DNA from 3 places in the Clostridium oceanicum genome. Region 1 is predicted to be linked to each of the others. Evidence: riboswitches for the same ligand, from Rfam matches in the RefSeq annotation. Region 1 holds a riboswitch; each other region holds the start of a gene.
The links. Region 1 has a riboswitch for cobalamin ahead of ABDZ71_RS15005 (ABC transporter substrate-binding protein). Riboswitches for the same ligand answer to the same signal wherever they lie in the genome.
Positions count from the first base shown of each region.

Region 2: another riboswitch for cobalamin. It lies ahead of ABDZ71_RS08855 (FecCD family ABC transporter permease); the one in region 1 lies ahead of ABDZ71_RS15005 (ABC transporter substrate-binding protein).
Region 3: another riboswitch for cobalamin. It lies ahead of ABDZ71_RS00020 (CGGC domain-containing protein); the one in region 1 lies ahead of ABDZ71_RS15005 (ABC transporter substrate-binding protein).

Region 1 covers NZ_BAAACG010000013.1:219,635-227,651, reverse strand. The annotation lists gene ABDZ71_RS15020 (GNAT family N-acetyltransferase) at 1-297, opposite strand, end outside; gene ABDZ71_RS15015 (ABC transporter ATP-binding protein) at 469-1,224, opposite strand; gene ABDZ71_RS15010 (FecCD family ABC transporter permease) at 1,233-2,252, opposite strand; gene ABDZ71_RS15005 (ABC transporter substrate-binding protein) at 2,245-3,153, opposite strand; cobalamin riboswitch at 3,372-3,553, opposite strand; gene ABDZ71_RS15000 (DUF2812 domain-containing protein) at 3,763-4,473, opposite strand; gene ABDZ71_RS14995 (PadR family transcriptional regulator) at 4,498-4,818, opposite strand; gene ABDZ71_RS14990 (DUF4234 domain-containing protein) at 5,071-5,490, opposite strand; gene ABDZ71_RS14985 (DUF2752 domain-containing protein) at 5,483-5,899, opposite strand; gene ABDZ71_RS14980 (hypothetical protein) at 6,223-7,356, opposite strand; gene ABDZ71_RS14975 (DUF956 family protein) at 7,970-8,017, opposite strand, start outside.
Region 2 covers NZ_BAAACG010000008.1:589,904-597,920, forward strand. The annotation lists gene ABDZ71_RS08845 (ABC transporter substrate-binding protein) at 1-735, opposite strand, end outside; gene ABDZ71_RS08850 (ABC transporter ATP-binding protein) at 766-1,515, opposite strand; gene ABDZ71_RS08855 (FecCD family ABC transporter permease) at 1,529-2,503, opposite strand; cobalamin riboswitch at 2,629-2,810, opposite strand; gene ABDZ71_RS08860 (NAD(P)/FAD-dependent oxidoreductase) at 3,068-4,279, shown strand; gene ABDZ71_RS08865 (DMT family transporter) at 4,423-5,277, opposite strand; gene ABDZ71_RS08870 (DUF3841 domain-containing protein) at 5,475-6,068, opposite strand; gene ABDZ71_RS08875 (DUF3841 domain-containing protein) at 6,196-6,768, opposite strand; gene cobU (bifunctional adenosylcobinamide kinase/adenosylcobinamide-phosphate guanylyltransferase) at 6,793-7,356, opposite strand; gene ABDZ71_RS08885 (MerR family transcriptional regulator) at 7,907-8,017, opposite strand, start outside.
Region 3 covers NZ_BAAACG010000001.1:2,974-10,990, forward strand. The annotation lists gene ABDZ71_RS00015 (hypothetical protein) at 1-3,100, shown strand, start outside; cobalamin riboswitch at 3,416-3,604, shown strand; gene ABDZ71_RS00020 (CGGC domain-containing protein) at 3,837-4,157, shown strand; gene ABDZ71_RS00025 (ABC transporter substrate-binding protein) at 4,206-5,228, shown strand; gene ABDZ71_RS00030 (FecCD family ABC transporter permease) at 5,229-6,308, shown strand; gene ABDZ71_RS00035 (ABC transporter ATP-binding protein) at 6,308-7,072, shown strand; gene ABDZ71_RS00040 (iron-sulfur cluster assembly scaffold protein) at 7,487-8,017, shown strand, end outside.

The DNA of each region.
Region 1 (8,017 bases):
TATTCCTAAAGTCCCTACATGTTTTCCTTTTGCTTTTTGAGTAGAAGTAATAGTTCCTATACTAATTATTTCATTATCTACTTTAGCTATTAATATTTCTGAGTTATCCTCTGCTTTAGTAGATTCTATAAAACTTTCATATTCCTTTAAAGACATACTAAATTCATTTTTACCAAATGAAAGAAATTCTGTTTCTCCACCTACTACATTATAAAAATCTATCATTTTTTGTGCTTCTTCTTTTTTAGGTTCTCTTACTATAACTTCTTGTCCATTTTTTAATAATATTTTTTCCATATACATAACCTCACTTAAATCTATAAATTACTAAATAAATCCTAGTAAACTTTTAAATTGTTTATGGTATTGTAAACATTTATAATTATACTATTATTAATATATTTTTACAAAGTTATAGTTTATATAATACTTTTATTTATTTTATGTCAAGAACAAAGTTTTTATTTGTTATTTCCATTTTTCCAATGCTTCTATCATAAATTTTCTTATATTTATATCATATACATGCTTTAATTTGTCTTCCATAAATACACTTTTAGGACTGCCGTCTCCTATAATTTGTCCTCTCTTTAGCATTATAACTTTATTACTAAATATATTGGCTAAATTAAGGTCATGTAATACACATATTACAATTTTATTATTATTTTTAGCCCAATCACATAAATTATTTAAAATGTCTATTTGATGTTTTAAATCTAAATGATTTGTTGGTTCATCAAGTAAAATAACTTCCGGATCTTGTGTAAAAGCTCTTGCTAAAAAAACTCTTTGAAGTTGTCCTCCTGATAGCTCATTTATAGCTTTATCTTTTAAGTCAGTTAATTCAACAGTCTCTATAGCTTTATTTATAATATCTTTATCTTCTTTTCTTAATGAGGACAGTGGACCTTTTAAATAAGCATATCTTCCTAAAGATATTGTTTCATAAACGGTATAAGAAAAATAAACATCGTTAGTTTGAGTCATAAGTGCAATTTTTTTAGATATATCTTTCCTACTTAATTTATTTATATTATTAGAGTCTAAAAGTATATCTCCCTTATATTTCATAAGTTTAGCTATAGCTTTTAAAAGTGTACTTTTACCGCATCCATTAGGACCAACTATAGAAATCATATTTCCTCTTTTAACTTTAAATGATATATTTTTTATAACGTCTATATTATCATATCCACAATTAATATTTCTAAGTTCTAACATTAAATCACCTACTTAGATTTTTTAAAATATATGTATGCAAAAAACGGTGCTCCAATTAATGCTGTTATTGCCCCTACTGGAAGTTCTGAAGGTACTACTATAGTTCTTGCTATTAAATCTGTAATAACCATAAAACATCCTCCCCATATTACACTCATGGGAATAACATAACTATGTTTTGCTCCAAATATTTTTCTTATAATATGAGGAATTATTAAATCTATAAATCCTATTACTCCACTTAAAGCTACAGCACTTCCTGTTAAAACAGAAGAAAAAATCAGTAAATTCTTTTTAACTTTATATGTATCTACTCCAACTGATTTAGCTTGATCTTCTCCAAAAGATAATATATCCATCTCTTTTAAATAAAACATAACACCCATTATTCCTATAATGAAAAATGGTATACCGACTTTAACATAAGACCATCCTTTCATAGCAAAAGAGCCCATTTGCCAAAGCACAATACTTTTTATATCTTCGCTGTTTAAAGCAGTTATCGTTGTTAATATAGCATTAAAAAACAGAGAAAAAACCATTCCTGCTAAAATTATAGTTTTATTTGACATTCCCTTATCTACCTTAGAAGAAAACCTAATAATAAAAAATACCGTTGTAACTCCACATAAAAAACCTACGAAAGGCATAGCAAGTTTGCCTATAAAAGGCACATAAATACCTGATATTAAAACTAATCCTACACCAAGGGAAGCTCCAGAAGACACTCCTAGAGTATATGGTGATGCCAATGGATTTTTAAGTATTGATTGAACTACAGCACCACTTACAGATAAAGATGAACCTACAATAAAAGCTAATAAAACTCTAGGTAATCTTATACTCCATATTATTGATATATTGTTTTTATCAATATCTTTAGTTATAGGTGTATGAAATATTTTATTAAATAATATAGATATTGTATCTAATAAATTAATATTGGAACTTCCTATGGAAATTCCAACACATAAAACCAAAATCACTAAAAAAATTGATAATATTATTAAAACTTTTTTCTTATTCATGTTTATCTTTATAAATATCCTTCGACATTTCTTTTAAAGCTTTTATTATATTATTAGATGGTCTAGATGAATAGTTTTTATCTATATAATAAACATTATTGTTTTTTACTGCTTTAATATTTTGCCATCCTGTGCGGGTTTTTATAGATTTAAGGGCATCTTTTTTAGGTTCACTTGTAAATATTACATCTGGATTAGCTTTTATTACTGATTCACTATTTACAGTTAACCAAGACTTTTGGTTTTTAAATATATTTTCTCCTCCAATAACTTCTATCATCTCATTTAAAAATGTATCTTTTCCAAAAGTAAATAATGATGGAGTTGATCCTATTTCAAAATAAACACTTTTTTTACCCTTTATCTTATCTCCTATTTCTTTCATAGATTTTATTTCTTTTTTCATGTCACTTACTATCTCGTTACCTTTTTTTTCAGTATCTGTAACCTTAGATATAAACTTAATGTCATCATATATACCTTCTATACTAGAGCTACTTGGTATATATACAACTTCTATACCAGCTTCTTTAACTTCAGAAAAAGGATCCTCATTTCCATCTCTATTATGGCCTGAAGCTATTACTATATCTGGTTTTAATGAAACTATTGTTTCTACGTCTGGCGTTCTAAAATCTATTTTTTTAGCTTCTTTATTTACACCTTTAACATCTTTTGAATACTTATCTATAGCAACTAGTTTGTCTCCTAACCCAAGTTCTACTAAAACTTCTGTATTAGAAGGTGCCGTAGATATTATAGTATCTACCTTTTTAGGAAGCTTAAATTCGTTTCCTTCCCTGTCCTTCATAACTTGAGTTTTTTGACTACATCCTGTTAAAGCACCTATAACTATAAAAATCATAAATACTATAGATAATAATTTGTTTTTTAATTTCATATGTATACTCCTTTTTATTTATTAAGGGTTATAAATGCAAAATTATCATTGTTAAAAATTTTTAAATTTACTAATAAATTTATGATTTCCTATACAATAAAAAAACATACTCTTTTAAGAGTATGGGCTAAAATACATAGTTATTAAAGGATAGATTAATAAAAAAACTCCCTTACTATTATGTATAATAAACTATCTAATATTTCACCCTCAGAAAATACTAGTTTCTATAACAAGCAGGTCTCCCGACTTAACTTCATCCTACTATCTAGCCTTCCCAAATTTATCAGTGGCATATTAAGATTTCGTCAGTTTCACGGTTACTGGGGCAGTTGAAGAATTTAACTTCATTCCCTATTAAGGTAGATAAAAATAAATAACTAATCAATATATTTTAAATTTATTATTTATTTTCAATACCTAAGTATAAACACTTGTTATAACTTTTGAAATTGTTTTAATAAATTTTATATTATCAATCTATAACATTATATATCAATTTTTTAAAATTATAAAGGAATCTATAAAATAACAACCTTCCCCCTATACAGAATGGAAAATACTAATTATTAACTTTATTCTATATAGGGGGTATATTTAAAATTTTTTTTATTCTTTAGAGCTACTTAAACCTACATAAGCATTAAATGCTCCTATAATAATAAAAACAAGACCAAAATCTTTTTTCTCAACTAAACGTATTATACCAAAAAATATAAAAATAATTCCTACAACAAAATATAATTTCCATACAGCTTTACCTGGAGTTACTTTACTATTATTATTTTCATTTTTCCATAACTGATTTAATCTAAAACTATATGCACAAAAGGGCATAAAACTAAAGATAAATACAACAATACTTACCAAAAGCAATGCTAATATAACAAGAAATATAGGCCTAAAAATTTTCAAAGAAATAACTAACAAAATACCTAAAATAACAGATGAAACTAAAGAATAAATAGACCCTTTACCCATTTGTTTTTTTATCCTAGTATATTTATCAATCTCTGATTCACGATCACTATAAATAGGCTTTGTACCTTCTTCTGCTGAAAAAATGTGTATTTCATTACCCATAGAAAGAACATGTTTCCAACCTGCCTCTAAAAATATATTAAAATATTCATCACTTGCTTCATTTTGATAATCTAAGCTATATTCTATATCTTTAGGCTTATCTTTTTTTAATTTATAGAAAAACCCTCCAACTATACTTTCTAATATCCAACCTTTTTTAGCATAATTTTTTAATTTTTTCATATCACTTTCTTCACTAAAAGCAAACCCACCTATCATAAAATATTTATTTTTCATTTGGCATTTTCATCTCCCTTTAATCTATCTTAAAAAATTCTCAGCGAATTTTACCATTTGCTTCTTTCTATCAATCTCTTTCAAGAGCATCTCTTTTCCTAAATTTGTAATTTTATATGTCTTTTTATTTTGGTGTTTTTCAGATTTTAACTCTATAAGCCCTGCTTTTAAGAGTTTTTTAATAGTTGTATAAAGTGATGCAGGTCCAATTGTAACCTCACCATTAGTTAATTCTTCAACTGTTTTCATAATTAAATATCCATGGTTTTCCTCTATAACACTTGCCAGTATATAAAAAGCAGAATCCGTTAATTCGCCTACACCAATAGAATCTTTCCTTGCCATGTTATTCTCCTTTCTATACAATGTATCATTTAATGATATATCATTAAATAAACTATATCATTTAATGATATATATGTCAATTTTACTATACATCATTTTTAATATGTTTAAATTAGTTAAAAACAAATAAATTAAGTTAAAACCTTAAATTTATAATTTTATTAATATCTATATATAAGCTATTAATTTTATAGAAATAAAAAAATGACTAATGAATCCGGTACATTAGTCATTTAAAAAAATATTTAATTTTTAATTAATTCCAGAAGAATAACCAGTACTAGTTTGTTTTTCATTATATTTTAATGCTAATGCATTTGTATTCTTAATTAAAATATTCATAGCAACAAAAGGTCCTATTCCACATAAAAAAGCTCCAAATATAAACCACATAAGTACTGATGTTCCATTTTCAGAAAAATGTAACTTATATCGTGATGCATTTTCTGCTAACCTATTACCAATATTATAATACCAAAACCATGCATATATTCCACATGTAATTATAGATAATAAAATAAATTTTAAAAGTCCTCCTGTTTTCTTTCCATCGCCATCACACATTATATTAACATCTTGAGCTAATTTGTAAATAAACCAATACCCATATATACCTAATGTTAAAATAGTAAATAATATGTATTTTCCAAGTCCTCTATTTGTATTAATCATTGAAATCTCCTTTTTGTAAAAAACTATAAAATTTATAAATAAGTCCATTTTTAATATTTATATTAATAACAATACCATCCGGATTAAAAAGTCTAAATATATATATTGTTATAAATGCTACTATTCCAACAATTATTAACACCTTAAATTTTTTATCAGATATTCTATCCTTCACTAAAAATAAGAAAAAATAAATTACAGGTAAAAAAAATAATGGATGATAATAAAATGCTCCTTTAATATCTAAATGAAATAGGCATCCCCATGCTCTAGTCATTCCACAACCAGCACATGAAATACCTGTTAAAAATTTAATAGGACATCCAATTCCAATAATGTTATAAAAACCATATAATGAAACCATAATAATTCCAAATTTAATATATTGATTAATCTTTATATTTTTCATATTAATATATCCATTCAAAATTTAGTTATAATTTTTTCAATTTATTATACTATATTATTCATTATATGACAATATTTTATATTTTTCTTCTTTTATTTCTATAATAGTTCAAATTTAAAATATCTTAAAAATTTAAACTAAGTTTATTCAATCTATAAATTTTTACAAAAAAAAACGACTAATGAATCCGGTACATCAGTCATTTAAAATATTATTTTTTATTTTTCATATATAGCCTAGTAAAATATACTAATTATATTTTCACTATTATCTACCTATAAAATTAAAATTGTATCTTTTATAAAACTTGTAAACTCTTAAATTTAATTACCTTCATTTTCAGTTTTTTTATTTGTTAATGATCCTGAGTCTTCCTTACCATTTGTTTCCTCTGTAGATGTTTTTAAATCTGTATTTTCATCTGTGCTATCATTTTGCTCTTTAGAATCTATATTTTCATTTGTTTTATCCTGTGATTGTTTTGGATCTACATTTTTATTTGTTCCACTATCTTTAAAATTTGTATTTGTATTTTCATTTTTTGTTCTTGTTGATGATTTCGAATTTGAATTTTTATTTGGTTTTTCTGTTGATGATGTTGAATCTTTATTTTCATTTCCTTTATCTAACTTTCCATTTGAATCTATATTTTTATTTTCTTTATCAGATTCTTTTTTTGAATCATTAGACTTTTTAGGAACACTAGTTTTTGTACTTGGTGCTTGTTTATCATTTGAAGCTCCATTAAAATAAAATTTTATTAAAGCTCCCATAATCACAACTAGAAGAATAGATGTAATTGCTATTATTATTTTTTTATTTTTATTAAGTTTATTTTTTCTAGGGATTATTTTTCTATTTTTATTATTTACTAACTTATCAGATTCTGATACTTTATCCATAATCATTGTTAAATCATTATTTGAGTCAGAAGCTGTATTATTTTTTTTTCTATCTTCCCTTGAAATTATATTGTTTTTATCCTTAGATTTATTAAACAATAAGAATGAAGATAAAAAATTATTTTTTCCATCTATAGAATGTATTTGCTTAAAATTTTCAGGTGATCTCATTGTAATAATAGGCTTATTACAATCTTCCACATATACTGTAACTGAAAATTTATCCCCTTTACTTAAAAAAGGTATACATATATCTAAAGTATTATTTTTTATTAAAGATTCAAATTTTAAACCTTTTGTTATTTTAGCATTTTCAAATTTTAAATTATTTTCTAAACTATGTATATTTAAAGTTAGATCATGTATTATTTTTTTTGATTGATTAGAAACATGAATAATATATGAGTATACTTTTTTATTATCTTTTTCTTTAACTTTAGGCTTTCCTATATCACATAATATTCTAGGCCCTAAATTTCTCCAATAATCCAGTAATAATCCAGATATAATTGATATCATTATAGTTATAATCGCAGTTTTAATAATATTCATCATATTAACATTCTCTTCCTTACTATTTCAGATTTCCTAATAAATTATAAGTTTTATAGATAGTTGTGTCAACTAATAAAAATATTTCTATTTTTATTAGTTATTTACAAAAATAAAACTAAATTTTATAAAAATATTAACATTTAGTTTTATTTTTATTTGATGATGAAAAATTCAATATATTTATTATTAAATCTACTATTAAAACAACATATATATCTAAAATATTTTTTAAAACTACATGTAACACCCTTTATTATATAAAAAATATTAAATGTAAATGTTTTAGAATCAAGAAATTTATGAAAAATTTATAATTTATTTAAAATAAAAAAAACCACTAGTTAAACTAATGGTTTTTCAATCTCCAGCATGATGCTTCTGCAAAACCAACACATGAAGACCTACATCCACTATTTGATTAGTTGTCCTTAAAAAAGTTACCTATATCAAAGACTAGCTTTTCACTTTCTTGATATTTTTAAAATTGATTTTCTATATATTTTTTATTTTTTAATTTGAACCTTAAATATTGCAATTTAACTATTCACTAGAAAACTTTTATTATAACTTTATTAAAACTTATTGGCACCTCAAACAATCTAAATTTTTCTAGTTAACTATTTTTCTTTAATATGGATTTTACTGACCTTTTCAGCACATC
Region 2 (8,017 bases), on a different contig from region 1:
TTCTGATGCTTTAGAAAGTATTTTTTCAGTTCCATAACTTGCTATACTACTTTTCTTTAAACTAGTAGCATCTTTTGCTACATTTATTCCACCAGCATATTCTATAGCTTTACCTGCAAAACTATCCTTTGTAACTGTTCTTAAATCATTAGTAGTACTTTCAAAATATACTTTTCTTTTATCTTTTATTTGACTACTTTTAGTTTTTATAGCATTTAAATTTTTATGATACCTATTTAATTTTTCTTCTGCTACTTTTTCTTTTCCTGTTATTTTTCCTAATGTTTTTATGTATTTATCAAAATCTTCTAGTTTTTTAGGATAAAGACTTATAACTTTTATTCCAGCATTTTCTAAAGATTTCACAAAATCTTTATGGGCTTTTGCAGTAGTAGTTCTTAATAATACAACATCTGGTTGAGCCTTTATTATATTTTCTGGATCTTCCTTATAATCATAAACTTTTTTCTTTGAAACTTCTTTAGGATATTTGTCTGATTTACTAACTCCTATTATTTCTTTATCTAATTGGAGTGAAAATAAATTTTCAGTATGTGCAGAATAAAGTGAAATTATTTTTTTAGCTGGTTCTTTTAACTCTATTGTTTTTCCTAAATCATCCTGAATTTTTATTGATTCTTCCTTTCCATTAGTAGATGTTGTTGTTGTTTTAGCACAAGCTGAAAAAACAAGTATAAACATCAAACTCAAAACTACTAGTAACTTCTTTCTCATTATTATCTTCCCTTCTATATCAGTAATATTTTAATAAACCTCTAAAGAATCTTTTATAAATTCCCCTTTAATATTAAACACATCTTTTAATGCAGTCTTATTTAAAACTTCACTACTTTTCCCAAAATTATAAACGGATCCTTTATTTAAAATAACTAATTCATCACAATATTTTCTAGCTATCTGTAAATCATGCATTATAAATATTATTGTCTTGTTTTCTTCTTTTGCTTTTTCTTTAATAAGTTTTAAAAACTTGATTTTATAATAAATATCTGCATTACTAAAGCCTTCATCTATTAAAATTATATCTGTATTTTTACATATAGTTTTAGCAAAAAATACTCTTTGAGTTTCTCCCCCGCTAAGCTCTGTTATTTTTTTCTTTTTTATTTTTATAAGTTCTGTATCTTCTAAAGATCTATTAATTATATCTATATCTTTAGATTTTAAATTTCTACCACAAAACGGGAACCTACCCATAGCTACTATTTCTTCTATAGTATAAGGAAATTTAATCTGAAACTCTTGTGACATAAGAGATATTTCTCTTGATAAATCATCAATACTATAGTATTTAATATTATCTCCTTTTATGAATATATCTCCCTTTATATCTTTTATAATACCAGTTATAGCTGAAAACAAAGTGCTTTTACCGGTACCATTAGGCCCTATTATTCCATAAAACTTTCCTCTTTCAAAAGAAATATTTATATTTTTAAGTATTTCTTTTTTACCTACAAAAGCCTTTAAATTTCTTATTTCAAGTATCCCCATAAAAAAACTCCTACTAATTTTCCATTGTATTTTTTCTATTAATAAATATGTAACAAAAAAATGGTCCTCCTATAAGGGTTGTAAGTACCCCTACTGGCAATTCATTTTTAAGCATACTTCTTGTTACAGTATCTGCAACTAAAAGTAATATTGCTCCCATAAGAGCACTAGCTGGAATAACTTTTTTATTGTCAGCTCCTAAAAGAAGTCTTGCTATATGTGGAACTACCAATCCTACAAATCCTATAATTCCACAAAGTGAAACACAAAGGGCAGTAATTATAGAACATACCACAAGGAATATTTTATATACCCTATCATAGTCAACACCTAAAAGAATAGCTTCTTTTCTTCCTAAAGTCATAATATTAAGTTCACTAGAATATTTTACGCAAAAGAAAAATCCAATCATCACAAAAACAGTTAAAATAAAAGCTTGTTTCAAGCTTTTAGAACTTAAATTACCCATTAGCCAATAAATTATTGAAACTGAATCTTCATCAGAAATACTTTTTATAAAACTAACTCCAGCTTGACAGGTAGAACTAACAATTATTCCTGCAAGAACTAAACTTGAAGTAGTTATAATTCCTTTTGCTTTAGCTATCTTTAAAACAGTTATGAAAACAAGCATTGAAAAGATTACTGCCATAAACTGAATAGGTATATCTTTAGATGTTGCTATATTTATGTATATTGCAATGCAAGCTCCAAGAGCTGCTCCAGAAGAAATTCCAAGAGTATAAGAATCTGCTAATGGATTATTTAAAAGACTTTGAAGAACTACTCCACTAATTGAAAGCCCCATTCCAACTACCATAGCTAATATAACTCTTGGAAGTCTAACATTAATTAATATAATCTTACCTATATCTTGTTTTAAACTTAAAATATTAGCTTTTCCAAGTGCTAAAGATACTAAGAATACCAAAACAAGAATAACTATACATAAACTGATTACTAATTTAAAATTTTTTTCTTTAACCATTATTTCTCCCTTAAATAAGCAATTTAAAAAGCAATATACAAAAGTATATTGCTTATCTTTCATCACAAAAAAGCACCATAAAAATGGACTAAAATTGTTATAAAATTCTTTCCCTCCGAAAGCTTTACAATTATACAAATTAGGCAGGTTTCCTGACTTATAATTCTTCCTTACTCTTAACCTTCCCGTTTATAGTGGTTTTAAATAAGAGCTTGTCCTTAAATACAGTAGCGGGGGCTGCTGCAGATTTAAACTGCATTCCCTTTTACCCTTCAGTTAAAAAGGCACCTAAAATTTATTAAGTTTTACAACTACTAATGTTATATTAAATACTCTTTTATGTCAATTTAATTATATAGGCTTATCTAAATAAACACCTCATTTAAATAAATTCAAAATCCTATTAACTTTTATAAAATCATAATTTTATAAAAACTAAAATCCTCTATTTGATTATTTTCTATGACTTATTAAGAATTATTTTTAACATTACATATATCATGTGATTCTTGGAATAATATTATTATAAAACTATTATTATAAAATTACCTTAGGAGGATATATATGAAATTAGTAAGAGGAAATTCATATTTTTTAGATAGAAATGATATTGATACAAATTATGAAAAATTAAATAATAATATAAGTTCAAAAATAGTTATAGTTGGCGGTGGAATTACCGGTGCTCTTTGTGCATATTTCTTTGCAAAAGAAAATATAGAAACAATTTTAGTTGAAAAAAATAAAATATCTCAAGGTTCTACTTCAATCACTACTTCCCTTCTTCAATATGAACTAGATGATTTTATTATAGATCTTGAAAAAGATTATAGTTTAAACAAAATAATGGAAGGATATAAATTTGGTGATGATGCTCTTCATATGTTAAAAGATATCATAAATGAACTTAACATAGAATGCGATTATAAAATTAAAGATTGTCTTTTATATACAACTGATCCTAAAAAAATTGATAAGCTAAAATATGATTATGAAAAAAGAATAGAAAATGGATTTGATGTTGATTTTATAGATGAAAATTCTACAAACTATGATTTTTCTTTTGATATAAAGGCAGGAGTTTATTCTAAATCAGGAGGTTCTGAAATAGATCCAGTAAAATTCACAAGAGCACTTATAGAAAAAATTCAAAAGATGGGCTGTAAAATATATGAAGATACTGAAATTGTAGATTTTGTCCATTCAAATAATAGTGTGATTTTAAAAACTAAAAATGATAACACTATAACCTGCGAAAAAGTCATCGTTGCAACAGGATATGACATAAACACTTTTACAAATAAAAAGTATTGTGATATATATACTACTTATAATATAGTAACTTCACCTTTAAAAGAAATAACTGGATGGCATAATCATTGTTTAATTAGAGATGGTGAGGATCCTTATACATATCTTAGAACAACAGTAGATAATAGAATTATAATAGGCGGTGAAGATACTCGTTTTATTCCTGAACTTTTAGAAAATAAAATGGCTGAAAAAAAATATGATGCCTTAGTAGAAAAGTTTAATAAATTATTTCCTCAATTCAACTATTCTATAGACTTTAAATACAATGGAGCTTTCGGTACAACAAAAGATAACCTTCCATACATAGGTCCTGACCCTGAAAATAAAAATATATGGTATTGCTTAGGCTATGGTGCTAATGGTATATTATTTTCTATTAAAGGTGGAGACATATTAAGTAAACTATATAAAGGCATTTTATCTAAAGATTATAAACTTGTATCAATAAATAGAGATAAATAACTTTAATTGATTTTCTAAAATATCCATATAAAAGAATTTAAATATTTCTTTTAAACTTACTTATAATTAGTAATTTTTGTACAAAAACAAAACTTATAAAACAAATAATACTATTTGTTTTATAAGTTTTTAAATTATATTTACTAATTATCATTTTTTTTATTATATAAATATACTACTAATGCTACTAAAATTATAATTATTCCACCAACAATACTTAAGGCGTCTGGTGTTTCTTGCCATATTATAAATCCTAAAATAGCAGAAAAAATTATATTAGTATAATTATATACAGCAACTTCTGAAGCAGGTGCATATTTATATGAATATGTTAACGCTATTTGTGCTATAGCTGCAAATATACCAATAAGTATAAGATATATTAACTGATTTAATGTTGGTTTACTAAAATTTAAAAGAACTAAAGGAAATGTTCCAACTACTGATATAAGAGAAAAATAAAAAACTATAGTTGCAGGTTTTTCTTTATCTTTCAAATATCTTACCATTGTGTAAGCTCCTCCAGCAAAAGCTGCTGACAAAAGGCCTGATGCCGCTGGTAATATACTCAAATCCCACTGAGGTTTTATTACTAATAAAACTCCAATAAAAGCAACTACCATAGAAATTATTTTAACAGCATTAAGTTTTTCTTTAAGAAATATAGCTGCAAATATAATTATAAAAATAGGTGAAAGCTTGTTAATCATAGAAGAATCTGCTAAATATAAATTATTTATAGAATAAAAATATAAGAAAACACCTGTTAATCCTAGTAATGATCTTGCTAATACATATTTAAAATTTTCTTTCTTACATATAAGACTCTCTCCACTATTTCTACTTGCTACAAAAACCACTATAAAACTTACTAAGTTTCTAAAAAAAACTTTTTCAGCTAAAGGTATATCTCCTGCTAACTTTACCATTGCTGCCATAAAAGCAAATCCTAGTGCTGATAATAGCATAAGAAATACTGCTTTTGATTTATTATTCAAAACTACCACTCCTGTCAAATATGTGACTACAATTTATTATTCTAATTAAGAATCTTTATCATTCATACATTATATACTTACTAAAAAATATGTCCAACAAAAAAAAGGCTATTTACAGTAATAAAATTGCAAATACCCCCTATTTCCTATATAAAACCTCATTATATATACATATTTCAAAAATATTAATAAAACCTTTACTTATATAAAATGTCCACAATCCATTCTTTTTTTATCTGCCAAATGGTTGCTTGAGTCATACCTGGATTTTTATCATTCACCTCAAAAATTCTTTCCCAACTATTTATAATTTTATTTTTTAACAAAGGATAAAAATTTCCTTTTGAACTCATTATTAAAGCTGATTCATCATATATATTATATTTTTTTAATTCTTCTTTATGTTTTATCTCGTCTTCTTTATTTATAGGTACATACCAATAGTTTACTACATATCCCCACTTTTCAAAATTAGTTAATACTACATTTCTAATATCTACTTCTAACTCTAAAATAACTGTACCTTCTACAGGTTGAAGACTTAATTCTTTTGAAGTTGAAAGCCATATAGGATAGGATACCCCTTCTGGTCTAGAAACTATTTTATCTGCTTTTGAACTATACCAATCATATAACTTAATATAATAATCAGCTATAGTATCATTCTTTTCTTTAATATAATCTTTCTTTACTATATATTCTCCTTTTTCTTCTATCTCTTTTAATACATTTTTATGTTGTCTTGTCCATAGCTTAATTTTATTATTTTTAACATTTTGGCAATATATCATAATTATGCCTCCTATAATAGTTATTGTTGAAATTTTCTAAAAATTTTACAAATATTTTATTGATTTCATAATTCTAATATTAAGCCCTTTAAAATAATTGCTAAATTAATATTTATTTAATTATTATCTATCTAGGATTAATAACTTCTACTACCCAATCTTTTTGTATTTCCCATAATGCTGCTTGTCTAGATTGAGATAAAACTATCTTATCATCAAATAATCTATCCCAGCTTTTTTTAACTTTGCTTTTCAAAAATGGATAAAAATTTTTCATATATACTTCTGTTTCATCATATATACCTTGCTCTTTTAATTTATTTTTATATTCTTCTAAATCCTTATTATCCTTAGGTACATAAGAAAGATTAAGTATACGATTCCATTTTTCTCTATCAAATAATATAACTTTATCTGAATCCACCTCAATTTTTAATATAACAGAATCCTCATAACATCCTACATACTTAGGATCCTCTGATAACCAAATAGGATATTCAGCTCCTTTAGGTTTAGGTAATATCTTTTCTGCTTTATTTATAAACCATCCATAGGGTTCTAAAAAAATCTTTGCTACTTCTCTATATTTTTTTTCAATAAACTCTTTCTTAACATGATATATTCCTTTTTCTTTAATAGTATTAAGAACAATATTTCTTTGACAAGTCCATAAAGTTACTTTCTCATTTTTATTTTCCAATTTTTATCCTCCTCACATAATTTTTTATTTTAATTTTAAAGGTATACCACAAGATACTAAAAATACTTCATCACTTAATGATGCTATGTATTTATTTATATTACCAGAAAAATCTCTAAAGATTCTTCCAAGTTTGTATTCTGGAACTACTCCATACCCTACTTCATTAGTAACAAATACTATTGTTTTCCCTGAGTCTCTTACCTTTTTTATAAGATTATAAAATTCATTTTTTATATTTTTAAGTATATCTTCTAACTCTTCAAATTTAGCTTTATCATAATCTATTTTTTCATCAAACATTAAATTAGTTATCATATTAGTGACACAATCTAAAAGTATATATTTTTCATCATACTCTTTTAATTTATAATTTAAGTCTTTATATCCTTCATAAGTTTTCCATGAATTTTTTCTTCTTTTTTTATGGATATACACTCTATCTTCCATTTCTTTATCTAATGTTTTAGCTGTTGCTATATATAAAACATCTTCTTTATCATTTAAAAGTTCTTCTGCAAATTCACTTTTACCACTTCTAACTCCACCAGTTATTAAAACTACTTTTCCAAAATTATTATCACTCATTTCAAATTCTCCTTTTAAATCCATTAACTAAATCCTTCATTCTATAATTAATTATAAATATATTAGTAAAAACTATTTTTTAACTTATTTATAATTATAACAAATTATTTATAACACATAATTATATTTATATAAATAACTAAGGAATAGTAACTATGAGCCCTTTAACTTTTTATAGTCTATATTTTCATTAAAATCTACTAACAATCATAGCTTCAATCTAAATTGAAACTATTATGTTTCAGAAAATTCTTTACAACATTTATTTAGATTTATTTCTATACCATAAAAACTTTATATAAAAAATTAAAGTAATTATAATCTTATTACCACATTTTTAGTATCTAAAAAATAATTATAAATTTCAATTTTTTTACTGGTATTATTTCTATATTTATATTATAATTTAAATCTATCCCAAAGAACAAAATACAAAAATGGTTTGTTATAAACAGCAAACCAATAAACTTATCCACATTGTGGATAAGTTTATTGGTTTATCCTTAATATTTTGAAAATTTAATTAATCTGAATTTTTATACATTCTAAATTAATTATTTTTTTCAACTGGAATTTGTACCTCTGTTATATACTCTTCTGGATTTTTTGTAAAACGCTCTCCTTTAATATATATCTCTCTATGATTTCCAGAAATTTTATA
Region 3 (8,017 bases), on a different contig from region 1:
ATTTATATCTCAAGTATCTGTAAGCATGTTTAGTACAGCTAATTTTATAAATAGTTTTGTAGAAGCTAAGACAGAATCATTAACTAATGGAAAATCATTTTTAGAAACTTTAAGAGAAAAATATACAACCTCTAATATGTTAGAGCAAAAGTATAGATATACTTATAATTTTGACACAGATACTCATTCTCTTCAATCAACAAGATTTGTATCAAAAGATGTTTCAGATATAGTAGCTACAGATCCTATGGCAGGGGGTACATATAGACCTTTAAATCCTGATGGTGTTGTTCCACCTAAAGTGCCAGATGTTCCAAATGGAATAAATTTTGGTCACGGAAGTGTTTCAGATGTAGTAGCTACATCAGGAATTCAAGGCACATATAGACCTTTAGGTTCAGGCGTTGGAAATGTAGATCCACCTAAATTGCCAAGCCAATCATTAACTCCAGATGCTCCCCATGGTGGAAAAGGAGCAAAAATATTAGGAGGATTAGCAATAGCTGCTGATTTAGCCTGGGTAGGCTCTGCAATAGCTAACGTAGCAGATGGAGAAGCTAAACCTAGCGAAATAATGGATTTGGTAGGATCAGTAATTGCTACAGCAGGAGATGTTGTAGGATTAGCAGGAGGACCTATAGGAGAAGTAGTTGGAATGGCTATAAGTGCCTTAGGAGGAGTAGTTTCAGCAGCTGGTGGACTTGCAGATTTAAAGTCGGATTCAAGTCCAGCAGAAGTTGGAAGAGCAGTAGGAAATTTCTTTTTAGCTTTAAATCCACTACTGCCTTCAGTTGAATCCGTTGAAACAGCAATAGAGTATCAAAAGCTTAAAGATTCTGCAGATAATGAAGTAGATAGAATAATTTATGATGCTCTTCATAAAATAGCTTCATTAGATTGTACTCCTCTTATAAATTTAACTCATGGAATATATAATGAAGCAATAAGAGATGATGCAGCAGAGGAACTTAGAGATAAATTTGGTTCATTTGATAATATGATGAAACAGTACATTATTTCTGATTCGGAATTTCAGAATAATCTAAAAAATGTAGCTAACTTTTTAAAACAAAATGCTCATACAGATCATACACAATTTTTAACAGCATATCTTACTCCAGCTCAAGTTAAAGAAATATTTGGTGATGAGGCAGATTACAGAAGTGGGTATGATATAAGAAACATAGATACAAATTTAATGATTAAAGGACAGAAAGATGAAGAATTTTCCTATTATAGAGGTAGTGATGTATTTGAACTAAAAGAAGCTAGTGGATTAACTATACTTCCCGCAGGAGCTAGAATGAAAAATATAGGAGGACGAAAAGTATTAGATACTGTTTCTTTAGGCTATGGTATAGGAAGAAAAGTAATAACAGATGAAAGTGGTAAAGAAGTAAAAAACCCTAGAGTAATAGATACAGCAACTCGTATATCTTATAATAAAAGTCAATTACAAGCATTTATAAATGAATTTAAAAGACAACATACTGAAAGGTATATATCAGGATATACATCTGGTGGTTGTATACCGGGAGCTTGTGGCTTAGGCAGAGAACCTATTTATAGTGAAAGGGTAGATCCCCAGTGGCAAAATCCAGTAGTATGGCTTGATTTAGTTGATGACTTAAGTGGGGTAGAATTAACAAATCCGGAAAAACAATATGAAACTATGTTTCCAGAAATAAATAATAGAGTTATTTCAACTATGTCCGATGTAGTATATCCAAATATTAATCTAAGTGCAGGAGATGATGATGCAATATTTTCCGATGTTGTAAGAGCATATAATGGAGCACTTAGTGTAGTTAAGGTAAGAGCAGATGGTGGAGAAGGTACAGATATATTAGATCTTTCTGGTTTGAAAGAAAATGATGATCAAACATTTGATTTTAAGTACTCTGTAAAAGATAATAATTTAAGTTATCTAAGAAAAAATGGCGATGGGAAAGATTATGACTTAAGTTTTTCGAGTTTTGAAGAAATAAGACTTACTAAAGAAAATAATAGAATTTCTATGAAAGATGATTCTGATATTGTTTTAAATGAAGACCAAAAACCTAAAGAAATTAGAATAATAGGAGCCGGTGCTAAGGAAAATTATATAGATTTTTCAACTGTAGAAGGAGCATCACTTTATTTTCAAGGATCACTAAAGAGTACAAATAAAATTTCAGGTACAGAAAATAATGATGTAATAGGACTTTCAAAAGTTGAAGATGAAAGTACATTAGGGTCATTAACGGCTTATGGTAATAATGGTAACGACATGCTTCTAGGGGGAGATTTTAGGATAGCAGGAATGAGTAGTTTTGTTTCAGATGACTATGATGGTTGGCATGATTATGATAATGAAGTATATACTATAAATGTTAATAGAACTAGTCTTAGAAGATATGGTGGATCAATAAAGAACGAGCTTCATGGAGGAAATGGAAATGATTATATAAAAGGTCGTGGAGATTATAATGTGCTTTATGGGGATTCAGGTTCAGATATTATTCAAGGTAGCGATAGAAGAGGGCTTAATATATTAAGTGGTGGATCAGGAAATGATATTCTACTTGCTGGGAATTTTGACACTGAATTAAATGGTGATGAAGGTAAAGATACATTAAATGGTAATGATGGTAGAGATGTTATAAATGGGGGTACAGGAGACGACTATTTATCTGGTGGAAATGGAGCCGATAATTTTGTCTTTTCAAATGATTTTGGTAAAGATACTATTAAAGATTATGAATCTCAGGATAAACTAATTTTTGATAGTACTAGTGGAGTTTCTAGTATAAATGATTTAGTGTTTATGGAAAATGAAGAGCAAAATTACTTAGCTTTAATTCATGATTATGATGTAGTAAAAATCCAAGACTTTGATGATAGTAAAAGTTTAAATATTAGAATTGGAGATAAAGTAGTAGATTCTAATACTATAGAAAGTTTGATAGAAAGTTCAGTAGGATTCAATGATTATAAAGATGCTGTAGTATCTCAAATAGGCAATCTAAAAGAGAGAGAAAGAGTATTAAATTCAATTTCATATTCAACACAAAATCAATATTCTGCAGCTTTCAGTGGTTCAAATAATGGACAAGTATAAAGTTTATAATAATAAAAAATAGATTTAATGTAAAGTATATTAAAATATAAAATAACTTAGAATAAGTGTATTATAGATGATATTGTAGATTTTAATGTAAAATATATTTGTAAAAATTAAATGAAAATAATTTAAAACTGCTTATTAATTAATAAGCAGTTTTTTAACTTATTAAATATAGATTTATAAAAGGAATCTTATTAAATGATTAAAGAAAGAACTTAAATTTATATTGATTATATTTTAAAATTGTAAATAAATAACTTGCTTAAATTTCAATAATTATAGTATAGTATATTGTGGTAAGTTTAAAAATTAAATACTTAAGAAATAGGTTTAGTAGATATTTAATAACTGCTGATTAAAAGGGAAGTGGGTTAGAATCCCATGCGGTCCCGCCGCTGTAATAGAGAAGTTTCTACAATATTTGCCACTAGGAAACTGGGAAGGCTGTAGAAATGCTGATACTTGAGCCAGAATACCTGCCTATTTTAATACACTAAAAACTCTACGAGTGATAGGGGGTGTCAAGGTCGTGAAAAATAAAAAATATATAAGCGATTATTGAGCCCTTTAATTTTATATTAAAGGGCTCTTATTATTAATCAAATTAAAAAAATTAGTGAAATTATTAGGTTAAAAAGTAGGGGGATTACCTAATAAGAGTTTTATAAGTGCTGTATTTCGAAAATTCACAATTTTTGAATTAAATAAACTTAATTATAAGAGGTGAAATATGAAAATAGCAATTGGTGTATGTGAAAAAATAAATGGAATATGTACAACTATGGGATGCTTTAAAGCTTTAAATAATGTAGAAAAAAGCTTTAGTATTTATAAAAATGAAGATTTAGAGCTTGTGTCATTTTTTACTTGTGAAGCTTGTTCAAGTAATTCATATGAAAATTTAATTAATATAGCAAAAAAGTTAGGACAAGCAGGAGTTGAAAGATTGCATTTAGGTGTTTGCATCGTTAAATGTGAAAAGAAAAGAACTAAGGAAATAAGAAAGATATTTGAAGATTATAACATAGAAGTGATTGAGGGAACACATTAACTTAAAATAGTTAAAATTAAAATAATTATACATAAAGGAGAATTTAAAATGAAAAAGAAGGTAACCAGCATACTTTTAATAGCTTTTATGGTATTAGGAATTTTAGGAGTAACTGCTTGTAGTAATAAAACTACAAAAAAAGAAAGCAAAAATGATACAAATGTAGAGAAGAGTGATAAAAATTCTCATTATCCAGTAACAATTACAACTTATAATTATGCTAAAAAACCAATTAAGGTAACATTTGATAAAGCACCAGAAAAAGTTTTAGCAGTATATCAAAATTCAGTAGAGACACTTTTAGGATTAGGCTTGGAGGATAAGATTGTTGCAGCAGCAGCTTTAGATCATGACGTTAAACCAGAATATAAAGAAGCTTTTAAAAAACTAAAATATTATAAAAAAAGACCTACAAAAGAAGAGGTTGTAGGAATGCAGCCAGATTTTATATTAGGGTGGTACTCATTATTTAAAGAAAAAAGACTTGGAGATGTAGACTTTTGGCATGAAAAAGGTATAAACACATATATATCACAAAATAGTGGAGTTAAAAAGCCTAATACATTACAAAATGAATATGATGATATTTTAAATATGGGTAAAATATTTAATGTAGAGGATAAAGCTAATAAAATAGTTGATAACATGAAAAAAGAAATAAAAAAAGCAAAGGATTTTGTAAAAGGAAAAGAAAAGGTTAAAACAGTAATTTTAGAAGTAGAAAAAGATGGAGTATATAGAGTATATGGTGAAGATAGCATAGGTGGAGATGTAGCAAAACAAGTTGGAGCAGATTTAGTTGCAAATAAAAATGGAAGTATAGGTAATGAAGATTTAGTAAAACTTAATCCAGACGTAATATTTACTGTTTATTATGGAGACGAAATTGATAAAAATACAGCAGTAAATAAGTTTTTGCAAAATAAAGGACTTTCAAGTGTTTCAGCTATAAAATCAAAAAGAGTTAACCCTATAATGTTAAGTGAAGTTTATTCAAGTGGAATAAGAACTTTAGATGGAATAAAAACAATAACAAAAGGTTTGTATAAAGATTTAAAGGATGCTAAGTAAATGAGTAAAAATAATATTAAAAAGGGTTTGCTAAAAGCAAACCCTACTTATATAGTTGTTTCTATTTTACTTTTAATTATACTTATATTTTCAGTACTTTTAACAGTAACTATTGGGTCCTTTCATATATCTATAAAGGACGTTTATGAAATTATAATATTTAAAATCTTTGGTATTGGTAGTTCAGAAAATTTATCAAAGGGACCTATTCATGATATTGTATGGATTATAAGGCTTCCAAGAATTATTTTAGCAGTTGTTGTAGGAATAGGGCTTTCTGTTTGCGGAGTAGTTATGCAGGCAATTGTAAAAAATCCTCTTGCAGATCCTTATATACTTGGGGTTTCATCAGGAGCATCACTTGGAGCTACACTTTCTATTATGCTTGGGGTAGGAACTTTTTTTGGAAGTAATTATGTAGGTGTATCTGCTTTTATAGGAGCTTTTATAGTATCTATTTTGGTAATGATACTTGCAAATATAAAAGGAAGGGCAAATACAACGAAACTTTTATTAGCAGGGATGGCATTAAGTACTGTATGTTCAGCATTTTCAAGTTTTATTATATATTTTGCCGGTGATAAGGAAGGAATACAAAGCATAGCATATTGGCTTATGGGGAGTTTTGCTGGTGCAAAATGGGGAAACTTAAAAGTAATTATTCCTCTAATAATAATTATAACAGTGTTTTTTATAACTCAGTATAGAACATTAAATTTAATGCTTCTTGGAGACGAAGTTTCTATAACATTAGGAACAGATTTACATAAATATAGACAAATATATTTATTACTTACCTCTATAATTATTGGATTTATAGTATATTCATCAGGGGTTATAGGATTCGTTGGCCTTATAGTTCCCCATATTTCAAGAATGATATTTGGTACAGATCATAAAAGAATTATAATAATATCTGCATTAATAGGTTCAATATTTTTAGTATGGGCAGATGTTTTATCAAGAATAATAATAAGAGGAAGTGAACTTCCAATAGGAATATTAATTTCTATGATAGGTGCTCCATGTTTTGTATATCTTATGATAAGTAAATCCTATGGTTTTGGAGGTGAGGCTTAATGGAATTAAAAACTTTAGATATAGAGGCATATTTAGGTGAAAAACATGTTTTAAAAGGTATAGATATTCATGTGAAAGAAAAAGAATTTGTAGGAATAATAGGGCCTAATGGTAGTGGGAAAAGTACATTTTTAAAATGCATATATAGAATTTTAAAACCATTTAAGGGAACTATATATATAGATGAAACTAATATAAATAAAATTTCCATGAAAGAAAATGCTAAAAAAATGGCAGTAGTATCTCAAGAAAATAATTATAATTTTGATTTTAAAGTATCAGATATGGTTCTTATGGGAAGAGCTCCACACAAAAAGTTTATAGAAAAAGATAATGAATTAGATTATGAAATTATGAGAGAATCTTTACAAAAGGTAGGGATGTTAGATTACGAGAAAAGAAGTTTTGAAACATTATCTGGAGGAGAAAAACAAAGGATAATTCTTGCTAGAGCTTTAGCACAAAAAACAGAATGTATTGTTTTAGATGAACCGACAAATCATCTAGATATAAAAAATCAGCTTCAATTTATGTCTAGGGTTAAAAATTTAGGACTTACAGTAATATCAGCTATTCATGATCTTAATATAGCTGCTCTTTATTGTGATAAAATATATGCTATAAAAAAAGGCGAAATTATAGCATATGGCACACCAAAAGAAGTTTTAACATCAAAACTAATAAAAAACCTATATGAAGTTGAAGCAAAAATTTTAGAAGATAAAGAAACAGGAATTTTAAATATAATATATAAAAAAATATAAAGTTATAAAAATTATATAAAATTAATACTAAATTATTTGTTTTTAAGATTGATTTAAAAATTTGTTATAAAAGTTATAGAATTTTAAATCCTAAATTATATAATTTTTCTTTTTAACTTACATAAAAATAAATACATATATTGTAATTAATCCTAAAAATATCAATTTAATATGTATTTTATCCAAAAAAATTATTATGTAAATGTTTTAATTACAATTTTTTTGTTGAAATGTTATTGTACTAATGGAGTATATTTATTACAATAGAATAGTCAGGAAAAATGACAAATAGGATCATGCTTATAGTGGGAACTTAAAAGTCCCTGTGGGTCCTAAAGGTGTATACAGTAAAAATTATAATAATATAATTTATTATAGTAATAATTCATTTAAATACAGGAAGGAGAACAAAATATGATTTATTCAACAGAAGTTGAGAGAATGTGCCCTATAACTAAAGGAGCAAATCATCAATCAGCTCCAATTCCAGAAGAAGGAAAATGGGTTCGCGCAAAAGAGGTAAAAGATATATCAGGATTAACACATGGTATAGGTTGGTGTGCTCCACAACAAGGTGCTTGTAAACTTACTTTAAATGTTAAAGATGGTATTATACAAGAAGCTTTAGTTGAAACAATAGGATGTTCAGGAATGACTCACTCAGCAGCAATGGCATCAGAAATACTTCCAGGAAAAACTATTCTTGAAGCATTAAACACAGACTTAGTTTGTGATGCTATAAACACAGCAATGAGAGAACTATTTTTACAAATAGTATACGGAAGAACTCAAACTGCTTTCTCAGAAGGTGGTCTACCAATAGGAGCAGGTCTTGAAGACTTAGGAAAAGGCTTAAGAAGCCAAGTTGGTACTATGTATGGAACAAAAGCTAAAGGTACTAGATATTTAGAAATGGCTGAAGGTTATGTTACAAATGTAGCTTTA